DNA from 4 places in the Bacillus sp. BSL6 genome. Region 3 is predicted to be linked to each of the others. Evidence: riboswitches for the same ligand, from Rfam matches in the RefSeq annotation. Region 3 holds a riboswitch; each other region holds the start of a gene.

Region 1 (4,189 bases), on a different contig from region 3:
CTAACGGTGTCCATCCTCTTTCTAGTAATCTATTTATACCAAATAACGCAACGATCCCCGTATATACAAACCAAATTATCGCAAAGATATATTGATTTGTTACGAAAGCTAACATTGCACAAATCGCTGCTATCGGATATAAAAACGATACGGATTTATAAAATAATACATACGATCCATTTCGTGCTCTTTTATCAATAATACAAAAAGACATCGGTATACATAACAAAATAGATAATAAAATAATTGCTTCAACTGGGTTTACATTTGACCACTCACATATTAGAAAAATAATATAACAAGCAAGCCCAACTATTATATTTTTCATATCATTTATTTCCTCTCCACAAATGTTCCCTTATATGAAAATAGCGAACCAATTAACGGATTTTGTACTTGAACATGAATTCGAAAACATTGTAATTCGTCATCATAACTTTCAACAATGTTTGCCTCTCCGTATAAAAATTTCGGTAAAGAGATTTTTCTTCCAAACATGTAAAACCATTGTTTCTTTGAAGAGATATGCATTGCCCCTAACTCATCAATATAAAAATCCAATGTAGAGACGAGTAAATGTGGTTCACCAAAATAATCTACAATTTCATTTCCATCGAATTTCATTACCGCATTAAAATATCTTTTCTTATTACGAAAGTAAAAAGTACGATTCCACCGCACAAGTTCATTTCCATGTTCATCTCGCTCAGCAGTATTATGTATTGTAAATGGCACTTTCTTCCCACGCTCAGGGAAAAACATTCGAAACTTCGATGCAATTTTTAATATCAATTTTACGAAAAAAGAACCTCCGTAAATTTCATCCATCTTTCCTTCTCCAGTAAAGCTATTTTCTTCTGTAATCTCATAGCGTTTCTGTAATTTTGGATGAAGTTTGTTATAAGAATCCCCTAATAGTCTTTCATACATATTAGCCATACATTATCCCTTTCTCTTCCTCTTGCAATTTTTTGCACTTGGTAAATCAAAACTATTTATATAACCGACAATCGATACCCCCATTAGTAAAACGTTTAATGTAATTGGATTAAACGGCTCTGTAAAGCTTACGATATTCGTAAATCCTGCCACTATCGTTAAAGCTATTAACATAAAAATATGTAGTATAAATAATTTTTGTTTTGGAACTGGAAATAGCCATATGATACCAAAAATAATTTCTAACATCCCTATTACTTTAAGAATTGCAATACTATTTCCAGTTGAACCAATAATCGCAGAAAGCATCTTCATCTCTTCTGGATGACTGAAAATTATTTTTGGGAAGATCCCTTGATACATCCATACAAATGCAAATAAAAAACATACGAGCCAATATGTCATTGTTCTTCTAATTAGCAACCTAGGATGAAGCCCCTTTTCTAACCATAATTTTAAAGCATCAAAACTCCAAGCAGTTGCCCAGCCTAATAACGGCCGAAACATATAGAAATCTATTACATTCCCTATACGACCAAACCTCGTATCATAATCATATTGCGTCTCAAAATGAATGTGTTCTTTACGGGGTGTATACTTCCAATAACCACGCCCTATTTGAATAAGAGATAATGTATTATCCGTCCAAAATTTCAAAGAAGAAATCCGTTCTCCTGTTTCTTTTCTTATCTCACCTATCGATTCCCCCTCCCCAGCTATTTCAAGTCCAAATCCAATTTTTGTTTTATATGAAAACTTCTGTGGTTCTCCTTCTTTTTTCTCTACATACAAAATTTCAGTAAAGCGAGCATCCCATTCTGTATGTATATGTGGTTCTTGCGTGTATTTCCATAATTTCTCCATTGTTGTGTTCATTTCTGCCGAAACATAAATAGGCTTTTTCCCCTTCATTCCTCCACCTCCAATGCACTATAATTTTAATGTACATGTAATAAATTTATTTTGCTACATTTTTCACAAACTTTCTAACAAAAAGAAAGAATTTTTAAAATATATACAAAACACTTGATTCCTCGAAAAATATAAATTATTATAAAACAAATGTTACCAACAACTTCATAAATCAAACACTCTCGCCTAAAACGTGAGATAGAGGTTGCGATACTTATGAGTATTCTAATGGAGACACAGAGATGTCTATGAAATTAGATGAAAGGAAGTATTGCCGAAATCGATATATTTCTCTGTATGTATCGATTGGGGCTGTTTTCGAATAGAAACAGAACTGTCATATGTACAGACGTGTACATATGAAGAGCTATCTACAAAAAAGAGATATCATTTTTATGGTATTCCTTTTTTGGCGGTTTTTTTATTAGCTCCGTTTTCTGTTTCCCTTTTCCTGTAACAGCACCATCCTCACTTATTTGAGATGGTGTTTTTTGTTTTTCTCTGGTAACTACAGGAATATTGGGATTTATATATGTCCTAATCTATTCTTAAAAATGGATGAAAGAAGGAATTCGTAATGGAAACGATTGTACAAAAATTTGGTGGCACTTCTGTCGGAAGCGTTGAACGCATTCAACATGTAGCAAATTTAATTATTGAAGAATATGAAAGAGGACATAGTATCGTCACTGTCGTTTCGGCAATGGGAAAAAGTACAGATGAACTTGTCGCACTCGCTAACGCGATTACAGAAAATCCGAGTAAACGCGAAATGGATATGCTTCTATCAACAGGAGAGCAAGTGACTATTTCATTATTAACGATGGCACTACAAGCAAAAGGTTATAACGCAATTTCATTAACAGGATGGCAAGCTGGTATTACGACAGAATCTGTACATAATAGTGCACGGATTACTGACATTCATACAGATCGAATTCAATCTTATCTTGCTGAAGGTACGATTGTTATCGTAGCTGGCTTCCAAGGCGTTAGTGAAAACCATGAAATTACAACGCTTGGACGCGGTGGTTCTGATACAACTGCTGTTGCATTAGCTGCTGCACTGAAAGCTAAAAAATGTGATATTTACACAGATGTGACAGGCGTATATACGACGGATCCACGAGTTGTAAAAGATGCTTATAAATTAGATGAAATTTCTTATGACGAAATGTTAGAACTTGCAAACCTCGGTGCTGGTGTATTACACCCGCGTGCTGTTGAGTTTGCTAAAAATCATAATGTCATTTTAGAAGTTCGCTCAAGTATGGAACAAGAAAATGGAACAATTGTAAAAGGAGAATGTAACATGGAACAACAATCAATCGTTAAAGGTATTGCATTTGAAGATAATATTACACGCATCACAGTGAAAGGATTGGAACAAGGCTCGCTTTCAACAGTTTTCTCTACATTAGCAGCGGCACATATTAATGTAGATATCATCATTCAAAGTATTACAAATGAAGGAACTGTTCATCTCTCCTTCTCCATCCATTCTAATGATTTAAGAGAAACATTAGAAGTATTGGAACAAAATCAAGAGGCACTTCACTATGAATCAGTAGAATATGAAAATCATTTAGCAAAAGTATCAATTGTAGGATCTGGTATGGTCTCTAATCCAGGTGTTGCTGCGAATATGTTCACTACTTTAAAAGAAGAAGATATTCATATTAAAATGGTAAGTACATCAGAAATTAAAGTGTCTGTCGTTATTGACCGCCTTCATTTAGTAACAGGTGTCGAGGCGCTGCATCAATCATTTATGGCGAAAATTGAGCCTTTAGTGCAGATGAGCTAATTTCTACTAGTAAAACTTAAAACAAATTATATGAATCTACTTCCTTCCTATATAAATAGAAAGCTATTTGCATATAGAGTAATAAGAAATGTATTTATCATTTAAATAATACACTTCATTCTATACAACGATCGGGCCCTTTAAGAGCATACAGCGTAGAAACATTTTTCGGGGAAATCGCGGTATTGTTTGTTAACAAGATACTATATGACATACTTAAAAACAGCTTGTCACATTTTCCTATACTGTGACAAGCTATTTTTTGTTTGAAAGGAATTTGTAACTTTTTAATAGTATAATTAAGAAGATGATTAGATAATACACTTTTACATATAAGGAGATAAAGACAATGTCAAAAAATAAATTACTCAGAATGGACAATGTTAGCATCGTTGTAGAATCCCTTGATCATACAATCTCTTTCTTCGAGGAGATTGGGTTAAAACTCGAAGGGCGTGCCACTGTAGAGGGTGAATGGGCCGGTCGCGTAACTGGACTCGGTTCGCAGTGCGTAGAGATTGCTATGATGGT
Region 2 (4,189 bases), on a different contig from region 3:
TATCAAATAGATGATATGTGTATAAACCTAAATTTTTCACGACAGTTTGACGATCGAATGAGCGTGAGAACATTTGTGGTTTATAAATAACAGAAACAACAATTTGTAGTGCTAATAGAGCTGTTACACCGCTAAAGAAAGTTCTCTTCTCAGAGCGAGAAAGCGGCGTTTTGTCGCAAAATGATGGGAATTTACGCGAAAGAAACATTAAGATGATCGCATCTGCGAATAACAGTAATGTTTTATACGTAAAGAGTTCTTTTATACTCGTCCCTAAATCAGCCATATTATTTGTTTGAAATAATACTGGGAACGTAACGAAATCGTTATAAAACCCATAAAACATTGCATTTCCAAATAAAATGAATGACAGTATAAAACTAATTCCAACTATAATGCGATTTCGGTGTTTAGATGCAAATAATGCAAAACCGAAAAATAAAAGTAACGCAGCTAGTGGATTCATAAAAAGCATAAATTCTTCAAAGAAATTATCAATTTTAATATCAAACGCTAGCTTGTACACAATATATGTTTTTATCCATAATAAAACGACTGCAACGAGTGCGAATCGCAGTTTTGGAAACAGACGTTGTAGCATAATATACTCCTCTCCTAAAAAGCATGACGGTTCTTGTGGGCCTATTTGATTAGCGCCTCATTTTATATATACGAACAGTCCTTTATTATTATGTTTATTATACTATGAGTATCATTATACGAAAATAAAAGAGAGTTGTGGACTTTTTTATAACAATTGAGTAGAAAAAGGGCAGTAGGAGACAATAAAATGGAGTTTCTATGTATGATTATTATCGTGCGCGGAAAGAATCGTGTAACAATATGGAGGTTATAATGCGAAAATTATTATATTTTATAGTATGCAGTAGTGTTATACTTTTTGCTTCACCAAGTGTGTCGGTAGCAGAGTATGATGCACCTCTTATGGAAGATGCCCTTTATTCTGTGTTATTTCCGAAAATAAATAAAGCAATCGAAAAACAATATGGGAGCTTGAAGCCTTATCAATGCCCGAAAATTATTAGTTTAAAAAAAGTGTATAGCGGTACATATTTATTTCAAGCGAGTATTGAAGTGACTAAGTATGAACGTGTTGCAGGGAAAATTGCGCCACCATTTGAGAAGGTAACGATTACATTTAATAACGAAGAAGGTGAATGGGAAGTGACAAAGGTTTCAGTAAAGCGCTTACCAAACGATACGAAACTAAACTGTCAAAAAGCAATATAAAAAATTGTTTGACAAATAAAATGGTCCTTTGGTATTGTTAATAGCAACAATTAGATGTTTGAAAATTAAATAGACTTACCTCATCTACTCTCAAAGGTAGAGGCCGCGATAGGAAAGAGTAAGCTATGGGAGATTTAATGGAATCTGTGATCATAGGTTGAAAGGGACTATTGCCGAAATATAAGAATAACCATCTTATTCATATATTGGGACTGCATTGAATAAATGTAGTACTGTCATAAGATTTATTTTATGGAGAGCTATTTGGAGATGTTGATGCGGTTTCTTATTTTGAGGAGATAACAACTCGTTTATTTTTTCAATATATATTTTTCCTAATAAGAAACGCGTGTGAACATTGTTCCGCGCGTTTTTTGTCTATCTAAAAGCGTGCTGCAATGAATAGAAGATTGGGGTTATGAGTTTTAGAGGAAATAAGGGAGGAATTCAAATGTATTTACACGGCACAAGCCGAATTAATGGGCAAGGACACTTAGAAATTGGAGGGTGCGACACGACGCAGCTAGCAAAACAATATGGAACACCACTTTATGTATACGATGAAGAGTCAATTCGAGGAAAGTGCCGCGCGTTTCATCGTGCTTTTAAAGAAAGTGGGTTCTCTTATCAAGTAGCATATGCAAGCAAGGCGTTCTTGTGCATGGAGATGTGCCGAGTAGCTCGTGAAGAGAATATGTCATTAGATGTTGTTTCTGGAGGAGAATTATATACTGCACTACAAGCAGGATTTCCTGCATCGCGCATTCATTTTCATGGCAATAACAAAACAGATGAAGAAATTGTGATGGCTCTTCAGGCGAATATTGGTTGTTTTGTCGTAGATAACTTCTTAGAATTAGAAATTTTGCATGATTTAGCAGTGCAACATGGGAAATTTGTGAACATATTAATTCGTGTAACGCCCGGAGTAGAGGCGCATACACATGAATATATTACAACAGGTCAAGATGATTCAAAATTTGGATTTGGCGTGTCAAATGGTCAAGCGATGCAGGCAATTGAGCTTGCTTTACAAAAATCAAATTATAACGTGTTAGGAATTCATTCACATATCGGATCACAAATATTTGAAACGGCTGGCTTTGTGCGAGCGATTGAAGTTCTTCGTCAATTTTTAGAAGCAGTGAGAGAGCGAACAAATTATGTAGTAAAAGTGCTAAATGTAGGGGGAGGATTCGGAATACGCTACACAGAGTCCGATACACCATTAACTCTTGAGACGTATGTGCGAGCTGTAACAAGTGCGGTGAGAGAACAATTTACGTTATGTAATTATCCATTGCCAGAAATATGGGTTGAACCAGGCCGTAGTATTGTAGGTGATGCCGGAACGACACTTTATACAGTCGGATCTGTGAAAGACATTCCTGGTATTCGGAAATATGTATCAGTGGATGGTGGGATGACTGATAACTTAAGACCTGCTTTATATAACGCTCGTTATGAAGCGATGTTAGCGAATCGAGGGAATGATGAGAACGAGGAAGTTGTTTCGATTGCAGGGAAATGCTGTGAGAGTGGAGATATGTTAATTTGGGATATTACTTTACCGAAAGTTGCCTCTGCCGATTTACTAGCGATTTCTTGTACAGGGGCATATGGGTACTCGATGGCGAATAATTATAATCGGATTCGTAGACCAGCTGTCGTCTTCGTGAAAGGCGGTACATCACAAATTGTTGTAGAGCGCGAAACATATGAAAATATTATTGGGAACGATCGCATACGTATTAAAGAACTTGTTTAAATGAGGAAAAAGGAGTTGTTCGGATGGGCAATTCCTTTTTTGTAAAATAAAATAATTAAAATATATCGGAAAACTAGGATTGAAAAAAATCAGAATTGTGATAAAATACAAATACAAAGCTTATCAAGAGAAGCGGAGGGAACTGGCCCGGCGAAGCTCGGCAACCTGCTTATAGAAAGCAAGGTGCTAAATCCAGCAAAATGGAATCCATTTTGAAAGATAAGGTAAAATATATTACCGAACAGTCTTTTCGAAATGGGAAAGATTTTTTTTATGAATAAAAAGGGGGGCTGTTCGCGTGAGCGTACGGGAACATTTTGAGGAAGTATCTGAGAAAATTGAAGCGATGCTTGCTGATATGAAATATGGTTCAATTACAATTGTTGTGCAAGATGGAAAAGTCATTCAATTAGAGAAAAGTGAAAAAGTACGTTTAAAGTAAAAAGCGCTGACTAGAAAAACTAGAGGCGGTTTTAACCTATTTTATTAGGTTAAAACCGTCTTTTTGCTTTTACAGGGGGAAAAAACATGTTGACGTATGAAACGTGGGAAGAAAATGATATTTCATTTTCAGAAGAAGATGAAACGAAAGGCGCGCTATCAGTATTAAGTTGGGCGTATAAAGAATATGAAAATGAAATTGTATACGCATGTAGCTTCGGAGTGGAAGGGATGGTACTACTGCATCTTATTAACCAAGTAAATCCATCTGCTAAAGTTGTATTTTTGGATACAAATGTTCATTTTCAAGAAACGTATGAATTAATTCAAAAAGTACGAGAACGATTTCCTTCATTAAATATTATAGAAAAACAGCCAAAACTTACACTTGATGAACAAGCCAAATTGCATGGTAACAAGCTATGGGAAAGCAATCCTAATCTTTGTTGTAAGATTAGGAAAATTTTACCGCTAGAAGAATCATTAGCGAATGAAAAAGCGTGGATATCGGGGTTGAGGAGGGAACAATCAGAAACGCGTAAGCATACAAAGTTTATAAATCAAGATCATCGCTTTCAATCTATTAAAGTTTGTCCGCTCATTCATTGGACGTGGAAAGAGGTATGGCGATATGTATACAAGCATAGCTTGCCGTATAACCCATTACATGATATTGGATATCCAAGTATTGGGTGTGAGAAGTGTACGTTGCCTGTAGGAGAGGGTGGC
Region 3 (4,189 bases):
ATAAACTATTCCAAGTACCCCAAGTAGTATGCTCTCCGCCTAGTGCCGTATGAAATCCAAGTGCCTGCATTTGTTTTGCCGCTTCCTCCGGTGTACAGTTCACTGCGTGTACGAGATGATCAAATCGTAACATGTCTTTCTCCCCTTTCTCTCCATCCTTTTATTGTATATTTTATTTTTCTTTCATTCAATTCAAAAAACTTTAAAACCTAGTTGATTTATACGATTAATATGTATTATAATGAAACAAATTTCAATATTGCTGATTGGAAAAACCAAAGGCACTTTTCTCACACGGGAAAAGTGCCTTTTTCATTTACTATTACAGGGGGATTATTTATGCAGAAATTAATTGTCTTTGCTATTATTGGATTTTTCGCTCAATTAATCGATGGAGCGCTTGGAATGGCGTACGGGGTAACGTCTACCTCACTTTTACTAATGTTTGGTATCGCACCAGCGGTCGCTTCCGCATCTGTTCATTTAGCTGAAGTTGTTACAACCGCCGCTTCTGGTGCATCTCACCTCAAATTTGGGAACGTTGATAAATACACCGTTTCCAGGCTTACATTACCAGGAGCAATTGGTGCATTTGTTGGGGCATGTTTTTTAAGTAATTTACCTGGCGATGTCATTAAACCGTACATTTCCTTATTTTTATTTACTTTAGGAGTTTATATTTTATTACGATTCATTATTCAAAAACAGATTGTTACTTCAAATAAACGTATGTCAGCTAAACAACTTGTGCCGCTTGGCTTATTCGCTGGATTCGTTGATTCAACTGGTGGCGGTGGCTGGGGACCGATTACGACACCTGTTCTTCTAGCAAGAGGAAATGAAGCGAGAAAAGTTATTGGATCTGTAGATACGAGTGAATTTCCTGTTTCATTAGCTGCAACAATTGGCTTCTTCATCTCACTTGGCTGGGAACAAGTAAGCTGGGTTTGGGTATTTGCGTTAATGCTTGGTGGTATTGTCGCAGCTCCAATTGCTGCATGGCTAGTACGCATCGTACCATCTCATTTACTTGGCGTATTAGTTGGTGGTCTTATTATCTTTACGAATATACGTACACTACTTACTACTTTTAAAGTAGATCCAACTATTATCTCACTTTCTTACGTCGCAGTTGGTCTTGTCGTTATTATTTCTATTTTCATTGCTGTTCGTAATCATTCCAATCGTTCTAACACATCAACAGCCCAATATCCGAATGATCAAAAACAGATGCTACCTTAATTACTAAAAAACCGCTCAACTTACTTCGAGCGGTTTTTTTCTATTTTCCAATTCATCATTGTTTCTGTCGAATCTACTCTTTTCATATGTAACTTCTCTAACACACGAATCGAACCATAATTATCAAGGAGCGTCTCTGCAATAATCGTTTCTACCTCTCCTGTCTGAAAAGCCCAATCTATTAGTTCTCGTACAGCTTCTGTCGCATACCCTTTATTCCAATATTTCTCAATAAATCCGTAACCAACTTCTACTATATGTTCCTCATTTGGCTTCCCTTTAAACCCTATATCTCCTAGAACGATGTCATCTTCTTTTCGAATGACATACCACGCGCCCCAAGGTAATACATCCTTATTGTGTTTTACATTTTCTACATGCCCTACAATATGTGGGCCACTATTATATCCTTGCTCGTTAGCAACGTGAATACTCTCTTCTGTACACGGCACTATATAGAGCCTTTCTGTTTCTAATTTCATTTTGATTTCCCCTTTTTTGCTTACACGTTACTCTAATTATATCAAAAAATATGACCTGATTATGAATGTCGAATTATATTTTCTGAATTTTCTTTTAATTTTTGAAGGGTTTTTCAATATTTTTTGCGAAACATTTGTATAACAATTTTTTCTTTGCTTATTGTTACATAATAGTAGGTTCGGGTGGAGTTTTGCAAGCGTTTCCTATACAATAACCGATATTTTTTGATTTTTTCCTACAAAATATCTTGCAATATATTCAGAAACTCATTACAATTGCCATATATTAAAAATCTTAGCAATATATAAATCCTCATCAATCCGATGAGGTAGAGGTTGCGACTTTTAAGAGTAAAACGGACGAGATACAGAGAATGTCTAAGACTCCGTTTGAAAGGAAAAGTTGCCGAAGTTTATATTTCTTCTCTGGAAATATGAGCTGGGGCTGTCTCCGAAAGGAACAGAACTGTCACGTTTACAAAATTACCGTGTAAACGTGGGGTGCTATCTTAACGGAAGGGTATGATGGGGTGGTTATTTGTGAAACGTTCCGCCAAATTCCTTTGGCGGTTTTTTGTATTTTTCTCCCCCGCTCCTTCCTATCTTACAAGAAAAGGAGTGTTGAACATGAATAGCGCAACGAATCAAGCTACCTCTAAAACAGAAGCTACAAAAGGAAAAGGTGAATTAAGACGCGGTCTAAAATCAAGGCACCTTACGATGATTTCTCTCGGCGGTACAATTGGTACCGGACTATTTCTTGCCAGCGGTGGTGTCATCCATTCAGCTGGACCTGGCGGTGCATTAATTGCATACGCCGCAATTGGAATTATGGTTTACTTTTTAATGACAAGCTTAGCTGAACTCGCAGCTTACATGCCTGTTACTGGATCTTTTAGCACGTACGCAACAAAATTTGTTGATCCATCACTTGGTTTTGCCCTTGGATGGAACTATTGGTATAACTGGGCAATTACGATTGCTGCTGAACTAGCGGCTGTAACATTAATTATGAAATTTTGGTTTCCAGATACTCCTTCCCTCATTTGGAGCGGATTATGTTTAGCTATTATTTTCCTTTTAAACTACTTATCTGTTAAAGGATTTGGTGAATCTGAATATTGGTTCGCACTTATTAAAGTAGCTACAATTATTATCTTTTTAATTGTCGGGTTTATGATGATTTTCGGAATTATGGGCGGCGAAACTGTTGGCTTCAAAAACTTCACTGTTGCAGATGCACCATTTAATGGCGGCATCATGGCAATTATCGGTGTATTTATGGCAGCTGGCTTCTCATTCCAAGGTACTGAATTATTAGGTGTAGCTGCTGGTGAAACATCTGATCCAGAGCGTAATATTCCGAAAGCAATTCGTTCGATCTTTTGGCGTATTCTTTTATTCTATATCCTTGCGATTCTCGTTATCGGTTTATTAATTCCTTATACAACTGAAAGCCTTGCTGCAAGTGATGTAACAGTAAGTCCATTTACACTTATTTTTGAAAAAGCGGGCGTTGCCTTTGCTGCTTCTGTTATGAACGCTGTTATTTTAACAGCAGTACTGTCTGCTGGTAACTCTGGTATGTATGCTTCAACTCGTATGCTTTGGGATTTAGCTCGCCAAGGGAAAGCACCGAAGTTTCTTGGTAAATTAGATAGCCGCGGCGTACCTGTTAACGCATTAATCGTAACATCGATTGTCGGTAGTATCGCTTTCATTGCTTCTTTATTCGGTGACGGTGTTGTATACATTTGGTTATTAAATGCATCAGGAATGTCTGGTTTTATCGCTTGGGTCGGCATTGCAATTAGTCATTATCGTTTCCGTAAAGCATATATCGCACAAGGAAAAGATTTAAATGACTTACCTTATAGAGCAAAATGGTTCCCATTCGGACCAATCTTCGCATTTGCACTTTGCGTCATCGTAATTTTAGGTCAAAACTACGGCGCATTTATGGGCGAATCAATCGATTGGAACGGCGTACTCGTTTCTTACATCGGTTTACCACTCTTCTTAGTACTTTGGTTAGGATACAAATTTACGAAAAAAACAAAAGTCATTCCACTTGATAAATGTGAACTAAAATAAAGTGAAACGAGCAAACAAATTTGTTTGCTCGTTTTTTATTGCAAACCTCTTTGCTTCCCTATTGCCCCTGTTTTTGCAATAATAAAGGAAATATAAATAAAGGTTGGGATACAATGAACATTCGCATTACTGATGAAGCAATAGCAGCTATACATAGATTAGAACGTGAAGATAAAAAAATCATTCGCATTAGAGGGACAATGACAAACTCTTGTAGTATTTTCGTTGATGTCGATTTAATTTGGGATACATATGTTGCAAATGATGTTGTATATGAAGATGCAGACCTTATCTTGCAAATGGATTCATTTACGAAAGACTACACTGGTGATACGGTGAAGCTTGATTATAAAACGACAGGTTTTAGTATT
Region 4 (4,189 bases), on a different contig from region 3:
TCTATTATATATGTTTTTAGAAAAGAAAAAACGAGCAAATTGCGTTATGCAACTTGCCCGTTTTTCTTTTCGTTATTTTTTTTCTGATCACGATTCATTAATGGATAGAAAGCAAAGCCGATTACGAATAAACCAATTCCGAGAAGGAACGTTTTTATATCGGCTGCGCCTGTTTTAATAACCCATAGTGCGTAGCAAAGTGCAATTACTGCGACTATACCATCTGTAATTCTTGCCCGCATTTCATTTTTATACGTCTCACCAGTAGCGACTAGTTTTAACTGGAAGATTGGTGAAACGAGATATGGAATGAGATAGGCGAGTGTTGATACGGTAATAACGAATGTATAAGCTTCCGCAATTGTTCCTGATAATGTTGAGAATAAGAACACTTGCGACATAATGTTTGTTAATCGTAATGAATAAATTGGACTTCCTTTTTTGTTTGTTTTTGCGAAGAAGGAAGGGAAGAAACCTTCTTTTGCTGCTTGATACGGTACTTCTGAGCTTAATAAAATCCAGCCTAAGATGGAACCGAAGAGGGAAGTAAGAGCAAGTAATGCCATCAGTTTCCCGCCGCCGTGACCCATTGCAGCATTTAATGCATCTGCTAACGGACGTTCTGAGGCTTGTAATGTATCAACGTGAAGTACACCCATTGTTAAAATTGTAATTCCTAAGTAAATCGCAACTGTAATAAGTAATCCAGCAACTGTTGCGCGTTTTACTGTTTTTGGAGAAACAGCACGGTTTGATAAAAGAACGGCTGATTCAATTCCGATAAATGCCCAAAGCGTTGTAAGAGCAGCTAAATTTACTTGTGAAAGAAGGCCGTGTGATACACCTGATTTATCGATCATCGGCGTGTACCATTGTCCAAACTTAGAAGCTTCGAATGCAAATAACGTAACGACGATGAATAATAGGAATCCAGTTACTTTCGTTGTTGTTGCTAAGAAGTTTAGCTTTCCAGCTCCGCTTACACCGTTTGTTAATATAATATGAGTTCCCCAAAGTAAGATGGAACAAATCGTAAATGTAATTAGTTTTCCGACTTCTACGTTAAACGAACCGATTGAAAATAGTAGTCGTGTATCTTTCATAATTGGGAAGAAGAGTGATAAATATCCCGCAAATGATGTAATGATGGCAACGTTACTTGCCCAGTTTGCAACCCAATATCCCCATACCATACTGAAACCAGCCATTTTTTTCTTTTTTGGTGTTGAGAATAAAGCATATGCATGACTTTGTGGTCCTGTCGTTAAATCAGGACGACGAATTGCTAAATTACCGAAAACAAGAGCTAGCATTAAAACACCAAACCCTGTTGTTAACCAAGCTAAAGTGACACCGAGAGGGCTTGCTGTTTGTGCCAACGTACTTGGCACCATGAAAATCCCAGCGCCAACCATATTACCGACAACGAAAGCTGTGAGTACCCAAAAGCCCCATTTTTTTTGTTGCATAGAAAATACCTCCAAAGTTAGTATAACCAAGTCAAGCGAGGAGATATGTATGTCTTCCTGAGTCAGGAAGAGAAGTCCCAAACAAAACAAAAAAAGCACGTAATTTGCCGCTACATGCTTTCTATCTTATAAGAAACCCACGACATACCTCTCGATAGCTCTCCACAAACGAAACGTTTGTGACAGTTCTGCACTTATTAAGTAGCAGACCCAGCAAGCGTGCATGGTGGACACGGGCTTACTTCGGCAATCATTCCTTTCTCATTCTTTCATCAATGCCACTACATCTCCTGAAATGATACTCTTAATGATTGCAACCTCTACCTCACCGAGATACGAATGAGGATTTAAATATTAATTTAACGTATTTAAGAGTAACAAATGAATTTTTATACGTCAATGGATATAGTAATAATCAGATTATAGAGAAGAGTTTGTGATTAAAAGTAAGAGGGATTATTATGTAATATTGAATTTTCATAATATAATAAATGTTGTTGGCGCTAGATGATTGAAAAGGGGATGAAGTATATGGCTGTATGTCATAAACATTCAGTAATAGGTGTGTTAGATTCGGGAGTTGGGGGATTAACAGTTGCGAGCGAAATTATAAGACAATTGCCTAAAGAGAGCATTTATTATATTGGTGATAATGAGCGTTGTCCGTATGGGCCAAGAAGTGTAGAAGAGGTACAATCTTTCGTATTTGAAATGGTTGAGTTCCTTAAACAGTTTCCGTTAAAAGCTCTAGTTGTAGCATGTAATACTGCTGCAGTTGCTGCATTGGCTGCGTTGCAAGAAGCACTTTCTATTCCGGTTATTGGCGTTATACATCCGGGAGCGAGAGCGGCTATTAAAGTGACGAAGAAAGGGGAAATCGGAGTAATTGGAACTGTAGGTACGATAAAATCTAATATGTACGAAAAAGCATTGCATGAGCTTGATACATATTTGAAAGTGCATAGTCACGCGTGCCCGACTTTAGCTACAGTTGTAGAAAATCAATTAGAAGATACAGCATATGTAACCGAGCAAGTGAAACAAGCTTTACTGCCATTAATGAAAGAAAATATAGATACGCTAATTCTCGGATGTACGCATTATCCACTTTTAGAGTCCTATATTAAAAAGGAACTAGGGGAAGATGTAACGATTATTAGCTCTGCGGAAGAAACAGCGATAGAGTTAAGCACAATTTTACAGCATAAAGGAATTTTGTCTGACAATCTGAATCCTGAGCATCGCTTTTTTACAACAGGCTCTGCCTTATCATTTGAACATATTGCTGAGCGTTGGCTAGGATATCACATTTCTGTAGAATGTGTGGATTTACCCGTAAAGAATGCTCGCATCTGTAATTAGACTGTATGAAAGTACTTTTTGTTTAATAAATTAGGTTAGTTGCATAAGAAGGAAAAAATGCACTTTTAATTGAAAGGATTAAGGTCATTTCAATTAAGGGTACGGATGTAGGAAGAACTTTAGAAGAAATTTGCCTGAAGTATGCTATTGATTTGTATTGGCATACAGGTTTTGTACTTATGGTAGACGACGTTCCAATGGATTTTAGAGGTTCAAAAATGCCATCTTTAGCAAGACGCATTGCACGGAATCATTGTATCGATGCAAATATAATCGGTTCTGCTGTAGCGGATTTGAAACGCAATCCATTATCTTGGAGTGATCGTGGAACTTATGAAGAAGTGCTTCAGGAATTAAAATTATTATGGCATGTTTTAGTTCGATTTGGAAAACCAAATCGGAAGTAGAACGAAATACTTCGTTTTTGGGAAGTATCTATATAGAAAAGAAGCTGACCTAAAATTAGATCAGCTTCTTTATATAAGATTAAACTAAGTTTAATACAGTTACTTTTTCACGTGTCATAGACTCAAGGCTCTTACGGATACCTTGTACGCCCATACCTGAACCTTTTACACCGATGAATGGGAAGTGGTCAGGACCGCGCTCTGTGCGTCCGTTAATTTGAACAGAACCAGTTTCGATTTTGTTAGCAATTGCAAATGCTTTGTTAATGTCTTTAGTGAAGACACTTGCTTGCAGACCGAACTCTGATTTGTTAGCAATTTCAATTGCTTGCTCATCTGAAGAAACACGGATGATTGGAAGGATTGGGCCAAAAGGCTCTTCCCAAGCAACTTTCATTTCTTCAGTTACGTGGTCGATTAATGTTGGGTAAATTAAGTTACGCTCACGTTTGTTACCGATAACGATTGTAGCACCTTTTTCTACAGCGTCGTCAACTAAGCCTTGAACGAAGTCAGCAGACTTATCGTCGATTAATGGAACGATTGTGCTGTCTTGTTCTGGAGATCCAACTGATAGTTTAGCTACTTGCTCTTTTAATAAGCCAACAAGCTCGTCTGCTACGTTTTCGTGTACAAGTACACGTTTAATAGCTGTACAACGTTGACCAGAGTAAGAGAATGCACCGCTTACGATATGGTTTGCAGCATCTTGTAAGTCAGCATCTTCACGAACGATACCAGGGTCTTTACCACCAAGTTCTAATACAAGTGGAATCATTGAAGCTTTTTTCGCTAAATGTTTACCTGTGTTTGTACCACCTGTGAACGATACCATATTGATGCCTTCGTGTTCTACTAAGTAGTCACCAATTACAGAACCACGTCCTGTCGCTACGTTTACAAGACCTTTTGGAAGGCCAGCTTTATGAAGTGCTTCCACCATTTTAATAC

Evidence for each region. Region 3 has a riboswitch for lysine ahead of RCJ96_RS16585 (amino acid permease). Riboswitches for the same ligand answer to the same signal wherever they lie in the genome.
Region 1: linked by a shared signal. The riboswitch ahead of RCJ96_RS11135 (aspartate kinase) and the one ahead of RCJ96_RS16585 (amino acid permease) in region 3 are both predicted to bind lysine.
Region 2: linked by a shared signal. The riboswitch ahead of lysA (diaminopimelate decarboxylase) and the one ahead of RCJ96_RS16585 (amino acid permease) in region 3 are both predicted to bind lysine.
Region 4: linked by a shared signal. The riboswitch ahead of RCJ96_RS10470 (amino acid permease) and the one ahead of RCJ96_RS16585 (amino acid permease) in region 3 are both predicted to bind lysine.

Annotation. Positions count from the first base shown of each region.
Region 1 is NZ_JAVGCW010000003.1:11,109-15,297, reverse strand. It holds gene RCJ96_RS11150 (YndJ family protein) at 1-328, opposite strand, end outside; gene RCJ96_RS11145 (DUF4166 domain-containing protein) at 334-939, opposite strand; gene RCJ96_RS11140 (DoxX-like family protein) at 943-1,851, opposite strand; lysine riboswitch at 2,043-2,229, shown strand; gene RCJ96_RS11135 (aspartate kinase) at 2,429-3,658, shown strand; gene RCJ96_RS11130 (VOC family protein) at 4,008-4,189, shown strand, end outside.
Region 2 is NZ_JAVGCW010000002.1:301,996-306,184, reverse strand. It holds gene RCJ96_RS07745 (LTA synthase family protein) at 1-601, opposite strand, end outside; gene RCJ96_RS07740 (DUF3888 domain-containing protein) at 856-1,251, shown strand; lysine riboswitch at 1,341-1,522, shown strand; gene lysA (diaminopimelate decarboxylase) at 1,703-3,019, shown strand; SAM riboswitch class I at 3,137-3,245, shown strand; gene RCJ96_RS07730 (YezD family protein) at 3,318-3,461, shown strand; gene cysH (phosphoadenylyl-sulfate reductase) at 3,548-4,189, shown strand, end outside.
Region 3 is NZ_JAVGCW010000004.1:464,687-468,875, forward strand. It holds gene RCJ96_RS16570 (VOC family protein) at 1-133, opposite strand, end outside; gene RCJ96_RS16575 (sulfite exporter TauE/SafE family protein) at 340-1,242, shown strand; gene RCJ96_RS16580 (GNAT family N-acetyltransferase) at 1,263-1,724, opposite strand; lysine riboswitch at 2,047-2,239, shown strand; gene RCJ96_RS16585 (amino acid permease) at 2,352-3,818, shown strand; gene RCJ96_RS16590 (iron-sulfur cluster biosynthesis family protein) at 3,932-4,189, shown strand, end outside.
Region 4 is NZ_JAVGCW010000002.1:823,187-827,375, reverse strand. It holds gene RCJ96_RS10470 (amino acid permease) at 45-1,469, opposite strand; lysine riboswitch at 1,617-1,800, opposite strand; gene racE (glutamate racemase) at 2,001-2,831, shown strand; partial or broken gene RCJ96_RS10460 (DUF3626 domain-containing protein) at 2,921-3,238, shown strand; gene gapN (NADP-dependent glyceraldehyde-3-phosphate dehydrogenase) at 3,318-4,189, opposite strand, start outside.